DNA from 3 places in the Alicyclobacillus tolerans genome. Region 3 is predicted to be linked to each of the others. Evidence: riboswitches for the same ligand, from Rfam matches in the RefSeq annotation. Region 3 holds a riboswitch; each other region holds the start of a gene.
What was found. A riboswitch is a leader RNA that binds a small molecule or an ion and turns the genes downstream of it on or off. The one in region 3 is predicted to bind cyclic di-GMP.
Positions count from the first base shown of each region.

Region 1: linked by a shared signal. The riboswitch ahead of sinI (DNA-binding anti-repressor SinI) and the one ahead of ACOJUR_RS14995 (transglutaminase domain-containing protein) in region 3 are both predicted to bind cyclic di-GMP.
Region 2: linked by a shared signal. The riboswitch ahead of ACOJUR_RS08790 (EAL domain-containing protein) and the one ahead of ACOJUR_RS14995 (transglutaminase domain-containing protein) in region 3 are both predicted to bind cyclic di-GMP.

Region 1 is NZ_JBMGNK010000002.1:817,506-820,788, forward strand. Features, by position in the region: gene ACOJUR_RS04135 (hypothetical protein) at 1-14, shown strand, start outside; gene ACOJUR_RS04140 (hypothetical protein) at 62-1,054, shown strand; gene ACOJUR_RS04145 (helix-turn-helix domain-containing protein) at 1,166-1,570, opposite strand; gene sinI (DNA-binding anti-repressor SinI) at 1,594-1,734, opposite strand; cyclic di-GMP riboswitch class I at 1,797-1,893, opposite strand; gene ACOJUR_RS04155 (helix-turn-helix domain-containing protein) at 2,889-3,283, opposite strand, start outside.
Region 2 is NZ_JBMGNK010000002.1:1,756,804-1,760,086, reverse strand. Features, by position in the region: gene ACOJUR_RS08800 (class I SAM-dependent methyltransferase) at 1-6, opposite strand, end outside; gene ACOJUR_RS08795 (AbrB/MazE/SpoVT family DNA-binding domain-containing protein) at 215-478, shown strand; gene ACOJUR_RS08790 (EAL domain-containing protein) at 749-1,528, opposite strand; cyclic di-GMP riboswitch class I at 1,701-1,785, opposite strand; gene ACOJUR_RS08785 (3'-5' exonuclease) at 1,923-2,372, opposite strand; gene ACOJUR_RS08780 (hypothetical protein) at 2,554-3,283, shown strand, end outside.
Region 3 is NZ_JBMGNK010000002.1:2,948,275-2,951,557, forward strand. Features, by position in the region: gene mntR (transcriptional regulator MntR) at 29-451, shown strand; gene ACOJUR_RS14995 (transglutaminase domain-containing protein) at 541-1,905, opposite strand; cyclic di-GMP riboswitch class I at 2,085-2,169, opposite strand; gene ACOJUR_RS15000 (hypothetical protein) at 2,404-3,283, shown strand, end outside.

The DNA of each region.
Region 1 (3,283 bases), 2.1 Mb from region 3:
AAATTTCAAATTAGAGAGTTTTCGTAAAGTAGGGTTGTAGTTGAAAGGAAGTGAGTGCAAGATGAGTCGATTGCGTCTTCCTAAACGATTCATAGCCGTGGCAGGAAGTACGTTAGTGGGCATTTTATTGCTGTCGGATGGATTATTTCGCATGACTGCTTTGGCCGATCCGTCTCTTACGTCTTCATTTTCTGGTGGTTTAGCTTTTACACAATATGCTGATGGAAGTCATATTTTTTCTAATGTTCATCACTTAGTGCCCGGGGATACACGCACAGGTTCTGTAGAAATCATGAACGAAACAAATGTTACTGAGCAAGTGGTCTTTACAACAAAACTATGGGGACCTTTGTTTTCAAATAATGGTCATACAGGCACAACTTTGTCCAGCACCTATATCTCCAAAGACTATTCAGGAACAGGATATCAAAAAGCGTTTGAATATGATAATTTTCCACCGCATATGAGTGATACGGCTTATGTCGTTGGGGATGAAGAAGCTACCATTCAAACACAGGGTCCTTTTTCTCAAACAGTACAATCCAAACCTTTTACTTTATTGGAAGGTCAATCCTTGCTCATTCAGTACACGCTTCAATGGCCTTTAAGCGCTCATAATGATTATCAGGGGGCTTTAGGCTATATGCAAGTGCAAGTTCAAGCGATTCCCGTGGGCACACCTTCTAATCCGTCAGGTCCGACAACGCCCAATAGACCACCTCAGCCCAATTTACCCAATGGAGGAAATCCTCCTGTTACTGTAACGCAGCCCAATCCATCAGGAGGGAATGCACCGCCGATTAGAGAACCAGGTTCTGGAAACGGAAGTCAAGGGGGAGTTTCTGGCATTTCTAGTCACCCGTCAGGCGGGCATTCAGAAGGACAAACAGTTCATGTCATTCCCATTTCATCTCCTGGTCAATCTTCTGTCATTGGAGCAACATCTCCCGTGACTGGGGTACCTGTATTGGAAACTTTAGCCGAAGCTTTGAGTTTTATTCTGCTTGGCATAGGAATGCTTTTCTTGGGGAGTCGATTGCGAAAAGAGAGATAGGGATATTGAAAATCATTTCTAAATAGAGAATTTCCAAATAAAAATCCTCATTGCGCAAGAAATGAGGATTAAACATTTGATTTATGCCACTGATACGGATTATATAAAAAATTAAGAATCCTTTTTATCCTGGATTTTTTTCCATCTTTGATATTCAACAAATTGTTTAAATTCTTCAATATCAATCCCGGAAAGTTTTGCTTCTCTAGCAATTTCTAGCCATTCTTCATCAAGCCCGTATGGATTTTCTGAATCCACCGTGGATACCACATCCACAGGTAATAACTCCACCAAGGGAATTTGAAAGACATGAGAAAGTTTTTCCAAAACTTGAATGGACGGGTTTTGTTGTTTGTCTCGTTCAATCATACTTAGGTATGACTTGGCTACCCCAGAACGCTCAGACAACTCATTGAGCGACCAACCACGAGATTTTCGTAAGGCTTGTATGCGTTTGCCAATCACAGATGTCTCCCCGCCCACTCCATGTGTAAATTTTAAATAAAAGTGAATCATTTCATACTATTGACATTATTCCTTCAAGACAACGTTTGGATAGTGCGGGAAGAGAGGAAGCGTCTGACTTCTTCTTTCGTTAAACCAAAGTCTCGAGCCATTGCCATTAAACCTTCCCAATCCTGTAAGCTTTCAGTATCCCTTTTGTTCTCTTTGTCTGTCATTGTTTTAGGCTGAATGTTGTGCAATTCCCTTTACCCCATTTCGGTAAGATTTCCTACCGAACCCTTGCAACTCAGCCATCCTGGCTTAATTTTATATTTTTCCATCCAGGACCCGCAGTTTTGCGTCCCTGTCTTTCAACAGGTTTGCCCTCAAGGAACTAGGATACGTTCATTATACGAAACAGATTGTGCTTCGACAATCTAAAAATGTTCCGATTGGACTCATATCTATATTTTGAAACGAAAGAGATTGAATTGAAACATTTGGAACATTATTTCCGTTTACAATACTTTCGAGCACCGTAAGCATATGTCCTGTCGTCATAACGGTGAACGGGGAAATGCAAAGCGACGGGATCGAGAAAGGAAAAGAAACGTTTAAACAGAGATGAGCGTTACAAACAGGCTAACACAGTTGAAATATGAAAATATAGAAAGCCAATATGCTTTGCGGGTAGAGGTAAGGGATACGAACGGAATATTCATGAGAGAGATGAACGAATGAGAACTAACAGAAAATCAATCAAGGAATTAAAAAATAGGCGCTGCACCGCTCATATATGGACGGACAGCGCTCATCTCTTTAACAATAGCTCCCTTCAAACGGTTGAACTTGGTCCGGAATATGCGTCTCATTGAAAGATTGTGCAGGCAGATTAAAAAATTGATCCGTAATGCTAATAAGTGGGCGCAATACTTGTAGATTGAGTATATTTATAATCCCAAGTGGAATGAAAGGTTTTCCAGTGCATACCATCCCAAACTTTGTTTCATGCATGTGGTTCCAAGTTTTGATGTTGAATAGGATTGTAAGCTTTTCCGCCAATCACTTGAGAACGTAATCGTTTTATTAACAAGAGAATCGTTAAAAGCTTGTATTTTGGCAGGCGTAAAGAACTGTATTCCTGAAATAGCAGAAAGTGAAAGAACTCCAATGGCGAAGTACCTAGAATAAGTTCCTTTTGTTATCAAAATAAGAGATTTACTAGTTATCTATTGATTTTATATAAAAATACCAATAATTACTATAAATAATTTAATTATAAAAATGGGTTTCATGAGCTAGTATTTAGGGGAAGAAATATAAATTTACTCATGGACCATGAGTCCAATGAGTCTAGTATTTGTGGTATTTATGCAATTGGACGGGGGAATTATTCCTTTGAACAGTCTATTTCTTTTAACAAGTTTTTAGCTCGAACCATTCTTTCTTGATATTGCAATTTCATTGCTTGAACATTTTCTACTTTTCGATTCATTTTTTCAATCAACTCTTCTAGTATTTGAATAAAATTTTGGACGATCCGTTTTTGTTCTTCTATATTTTCATTTTGCTCTTGAAAATTCTTCTTTAATTCTTGCAAGGATTGTTCAGCAGACAATGTTTCTTGAATCTCTTGCAGTGAAATGCCGAGATGCTCTTTTAAACGCAATATTTGCTGCAGCATGTCTATCGTTTTTTCATCGTAAAGTCGATGACCTCCATTTGTGCGTGCTGCTGCAGAAATGAGTCCAACTTCCTCATAGTAACGAAGCGTTCTTGGTGTGA
Region 2 (3,283 bases), 1.2 Mb from region 3:
TTTCATACGAACCTTCCTTTTCTAGTGCGAATGCTGTCTCATTTTATCAATTTTATCATGTTCGAAAGAAAAAGGATTCCTATCCAAAGAAATGCGTATGTTGGAATAAAATCAATATTCGGAGCACAGAATAAATATAGAAACACATCCTTTCGATACCGTAGGGCTCACGCTTCACCGTGCGTGGGCCACTCCCATGAGAGGGGGAACCTGTGTGCAGGAAGACATACTGGATACAGGAATGACCAAGAGGGTCGATGAATTAGGAAGAATCGTCATTCCCCAAGAGTTACGAATGAGTTTAGGCATAGAGTGCGGAGATGAACTTGAATTTTTGTTAGATGAGGAGAATTTGATTCTTCAGAAATATGTACCGGGATGTGTTTTTTGTAAGAATACAGAAGATCTTCTATGGTTTCACGAGCAGCAAGTCTGTCGTCATTGTACGCAGCAATTACAGCAATATATGAAATACTAACTTGAATGAGCCACAGTCAAGAAAGCCCAGACTGTGGCGAATGACTTGTGTAGCCTCAGGCAACAGGTACAGTCTTACAGGTCGTCACGGCTGTAGGTACCAGCAAAAAGAACAATACAAAGATAATCAAAAATACAATAGCCCAGCGTGTCAGTCCATCGAGCATTTTTCAACCCTCCTTTAGCATTAAAACATGCTAAACGAGTCTTCATGGAACCGGACAAACACACGAATTTGAAAACGAATCCATCTAATTTACCTGGATTCGGTTCAGTTGACCTGCCCTCCAATCGAATAGGAAGTATTCAGAAAGGTTGAGGGAGTCATCATCGCCCAATCTTCCACAGCCATAGGTCGTGCCCAGTAGTATCCTTGACTTAAATCGATGCCCAGTTGTTGAGTGATTTGTACCTCCTCTATCTTTTCTACGCCCTCGGCAATCACTTTTTCTCCGGAATCCATGTAACACAATAGATGAGATAGTAACCGCTGTTTTCTATCTGAAAGATGAATGTTTTGAATGAGTGAACGATCTATTTTGATGAAATCGGGTTCCAATATCACCAAGGTAGACAAATTGGCATGTCCGACACCCATATCATCTAAAGCAATTCGAACGCCTAGAGAACGTAAGGGTCGTAACATCTCAAATAGGGTTTTCGGATCATAAGCTATGTATTCAATCATTTCAAAGATAAGTTGGCTGGGCGGGCAATGACTCTCTTGCAACAGATGTTCTAATTCCTCCAAATAGGCACGCTCCGTCAGACTATGGGGACTAACATTGACAAAAATCGGTTTAGATTGCCATTTTGCTGGCAACTCCAAACGTTTCTTCAAGCTCATTGATAAGGCTAGCCGGTCGATTTCAGTAGATAGTTGATATTCATAGGCAGCCTGAAACCATACATCCGGCGGTATCCCCTTCCCCTCGCATTGAGGGCGACTTAACGATTCATACGCAAAAAAGTGCTCTTTGCGATGATGAACGATAGGTTGAAACACCACATCTAGTTGTCCTCTTTGAATACTGGATAAGATACTTTGCAAAACGGAAGTGGGTATATTTGGTCGATTAGACAGTTTATACCCCCCCCCCCCCCCGAGGGATATTTTACCATTTTTGATGTGTGAATCTTGTACCATGTGTATCTTACCCACCCCTCTATCGTTTGAGGGCCACCCGTTTCCTACGGATGGCCCCCTCGTTCTTCTCGCCCTATGCGGCAACCCGGCGATCCTAGGCACATACCCTTAGACCCGTAGCTTTGCGTCCCAATGTTTCCATTGGTATGCTTTGATACGCATTTCTGAAATTTCTTCCTACCTTATCTTCCTACAAATTCCGACAATTTTCAACCTTTTGTCACAAAAGGAAGGTCATATACCTCAAATTCATTTCGAGTGCGAACGTACGATCGAGCGAGTACACAAGAACATCTTCTTACCAATCCGCTGCGCTATGTGCCATATCCGCGTCGAGTTCAAGACCAAGCCAATAACGCAGGTATGGATTGGTGTGTTTCTGTGCTTCTGGCCACAAATGACGAGCTAAACGGTAGGAACAGATCCACGGACGATGGGTTTCCGGCAAGAAAGACCGATCAAACTTGGCATTATGGACCACCCGTACAGCGTCCTGGATATGCGTCAGAATGGTTGGCCACACTTCTTCCCATGTGGGTTTGTCTTTGACTTGTCGATTGGTGATGTGATGCACTTCCGAAGCTTCCGGCGGTATCGTTTGTTGGGGATTGACAAGCGTCTGATAGAGTGGGCGAATGCCGTTTTTGCTCACCTCGACCAGTGAAATGTCCACAATCCGATGGATGGTTGGGTCTAGACCTGTCGTCTCTGTATCCAGCACCACAAAGCGTGTATCCTGTATACGCATGTAGGTTCACTTCCGTTTTTGGATATTGTAACCAAAATAGGACGTTGGAACAAGCCTGTAACCGACAGAACACGCTCTGCGGTCACGAAGATATACCGTGTGGATGGAAAAATGCTCCTGTCACAAAATGTGTAGCGGGTACGTCTATACAGGTGAACAATCGAAACTAGGGGTGGTTTTTGTGCAAAAACGAATCTGGGGACTGACGGCGTCTATGCTTGCATTGACGTGTTTGACGGTGACCGGGTGTGGAAGTCAAATCCAATCTCATTTCCAATCGACGACTTCAAATTCATCTGGTCAGAATAAGATAGCTACTCAATCTGGAAATACAACTTCATTAAAAACTAAGGCTCATTTAAAGAAATCGACATCTTTGCCTTCTAATGTAATGAATAGTAAATATTCTGATAACAACAATATGAATACTTTATCAGCAACAGAGCTAGCAAACTATGCTAACACTCATGGCCCCATGCCATTTAATAGTAAAAACATTCATCGTTCTGTACCTAATCAGAATCTATCTATATTTGGAAGCTATATTGTGACAAAAAATAATTCGAAATTTAATTCAAACAGTTTTAAAATGGTTGATTTTTGGAATGGAACTTTAAAAGAGCAAGTTTTTGCCTTAGAAATTGCCAAACAAACAGGCGGTTCTAAATATATAGTTGGTCTTGATTACGGGAAAAAAAGTGAAGCGTTTGTTTTTCCAAATCGCATTTGGATTACTAACTTTACAGGAGACTATGTTGTTTTTTATGTTCCTAGCCCAGCACAAGGCAATCCCGTATATGCATTAAATTTATACAATGGAACCTTACTGCCAAACCAAACTGTATCTTCTAATATGGTAAAAGAAATGTCAGGAATCAGAATGGGTGGATATAGTTTGGAGATAGCTGGTT
Region 3 (3,283 bases):
CGGTCGAGGCGGAGAGGAGTGTTGCTCGGTGTCCACCACCCCGAGTCAGGAAGACTATATTGAAGCCATTTGGATTCTGATTCAAAATAAAGGTTATGCACGAGTTACCGATATTGCTGACCGACTCGGTATCAATAATGCTTCGGTTTCCAAAATGATTCAAAAATTAGATGAAGATGGACTGTTGATTTACGAGCGTTACCGAGGTCTTAACCTGACACAAGAAGGCTATTCCCTTGGTTTGCATCTATCCAAACGACATCAGATGTTGGAGTCTTTTCTTCAATCGCTTGGTCTCACGGACACAGAGGAGATTGACCGAACGGTGGAAGGTATTGAACATTATTTTTCACGCAACGCCATGAAAAAAATCAGCAACCTGATGGAGTTTATTGAAGCTCATCCCGAATGGTGGGAAGAATTCAATCAATGGTCCAAACAAAAAAGCTAAGGCGCAATACCTGCGTCTTAGCTTTTTGAATCACCTTATGAAGGTTTATTTTCATAAACCCCATGCAGGAACACATCATTAAGCTGCGATTACTGAATACTGCCCACCAGGCGATTATCAGGCAGATGGCTAGTCTCAAGAGAAACGGTTTCTGTCATATATTCGTTGGACAATAAAGTATTGGGGCCTTGATTGGGACTATCCCAAGTCGGATCCATGACTACCCAACGGCCTCCCACGTCCGCTTGAAGCCACTCATGATTATCTTCCGCACTATTGACTGGGGCTTTACCAATCACAGTTTCTGCGGGAATGCCTACTGATTTCATCATCGTTGCTGCTAATTCGGCAATCTCTTCGCAAACACCACTACGCAAAGAGAACGCTGATGCAACATCTTCAAACAAATACTTGCCCCCATCTACCATGGACCAATCATACGACATGCTCTCACTGGCGTAATTTGCAATAGCTGCCGCAGCCGTTTCTTGAGATGGAGAATTGGCGAAAATTTGGCTCGCTATCATACTGGCATTCGGATTTACATTTCCATCCATAAACGCTGAATACAGTAACGCCTTTCTGGACTCACTTGTTTGCGGTCCATTGATAGAAAGTGTATATCCCCCTTGCCATGTGTAATCTCCAGAAGTATTTAGCTGGTGATAAAATTGTGAAATATAGGAAATACTTATACTTCCAGTAAAGGGAGAACGAATATCTGCCGAGAATTCGTGATTTTGCACAGGGAGAAGATAATTCCATATACCTTGTCCACTGTTACTGGATAGCTGAACGACAACATGAGATTCATCCCCCATGACCGTTCCCTGTACAGGAATCCAGTCTGTATTGGCTATGGGGTTGTACTCTACATATTGAATATTACCCGTCTCGCCAGTAGCTAACGCTGGTCCGGCATCAGTTGCAGAGAAGGGCTGTACACCTGTCCATTTAGCTGATTGAGGAGAAATTTGACCTGCTAACTGTTGTAACCCTACTATCAGTACCAAAGGCACACTGTATTGACCCTCGGAGCTAGCTTGCACTGTATAAATACCAGGCTCACTGGCTGTGAAAACAGCCATTTGGACTGTGTTGGAGCCATACTTCCAGATTTCATCTGGTGAATCCGGCACAATGGCAGCATCCGGACTATTGACCAACCAACGAACTGAAGTCAGATTTTTGTCACCTGTATAGGCCATTAAGTATAACGGCTCTCCAGGTTGAATATTAAGCAGTGTTTGCGTCCCACTCTCTGTATAAGGTACACTGCTGGCTTGTATATAAAAGTCATTGCTAGCTCTTGACCAATACATACTATCGGATTGTGCTTGATTGGGAAAATGAGATGTGGAAAGACCATCTGCGAAAACTTGTGGCGCACAGAACGCCCCTATGGAAAGTGTTGAAATCGTTGCTACCCCTACAGCCCATCCATGCTTTGCCATGTCTATTTTTCCTCCAAAGCCACCACACCGCGTGGTGCCGAATGTCTGCACAGCATTGACTGGGGGGATGCAGACATTCGGAGGGTGAGCAGCGGTGCCGAAGCAAAGGACAACCAGCCTTGGGTTTGGAGAAAAAAGAGCAATCTCCCCAGGGAAGATTGCTCTTTAACATCAGCAACCATGGCAGCCCGGCTATCATAGGTATTAACCCGTAGACCCGAAGCTTTGCGTCCCAGCATTTCTACTGGTTTGCCCTGAGCATCGTTGGTGGAATATGCGACTTGATGTCTATTATTTTATCAAACATACGAAAATTGTAAATAGGTGTCGAAGTTTTTTGTCTATTTTATTTTAAAGAGAACAGAAATGAGAATTTGTCCTGTTGGCCGAGTGTTGATTTTTTCAATGCTCTTTCAATATTTCTAACTTATAATCATTCCCATGGAACAGCCCTAACCCCCTTACAGCGATCCAATTGGATCGCTCTTTTTTTACCAGTTGCAGCAAATCGATAGGATAGGTATTCTGCTAGCAGAGCATGCTGCAGAGGTGAAAGACGTGCGCAGATACAGTCGCCCTACAGAAGAAAGAAAAACTTTACGGGAATGGGAACAAACCTACGGTCTGTGGATTTTGGATATGGATGGATTTGATCTCTCAGATCATGAACTGTTTCAAAGACGTATGACGAAAAGTGAATTCTTAGCTGGACTCGCCTATTGTACAGCGTTACGACGTTCAGATGCACATTCAAACACCGTGGAAGAATTACCGGAAGCCAACTCTGAGCGCCCCGTCGTCTATTCTGGATGGAAGCGCAAAGAGCGGATGTCCGGTGCGGAAAATGCATCTACAGTGGAAAAACCACGATTGGATATCCAGCCACCAGACACGGAGACAAACTTTTACAATCCACAAACACTGTCGCGTAAACGTCAAACGATTCGTTGGCGCTTACTTTGTGTTGTACCGCTCCCTTATCTGGCTATCTGGGGCGCTACACTCATCAAAGAAAAACTAGAACGCTATTTGCGAATCCGCTGGTATTGGTGGGCCTGTATACTTTTGCTCGATCTCGGTGTCATCTCTTTTGCGCCCATTGTTGCTGTCTTGATTGCTTTTCTTTATCCATGGTACCTTGTTGCAGCCGGTTTCGCCCGCCTGTTTGGCTGGTTGCGGGAGCACATACTTAACCTCTTCCACCAATCCAGTTTAACAGGCATGGGTCTCCATACTCCGCTTAATGCTCCCTTTCTCTCTAATATAACGGTGGATGGGAATCCAGCAAATCTTTATTTCCATTTTAGTACCGCTCTTGCCTCTTCTTTTGTTTGGGGTTCAATGTGGGTGAGTATTTCTGCATTATTAAACCTTTTAC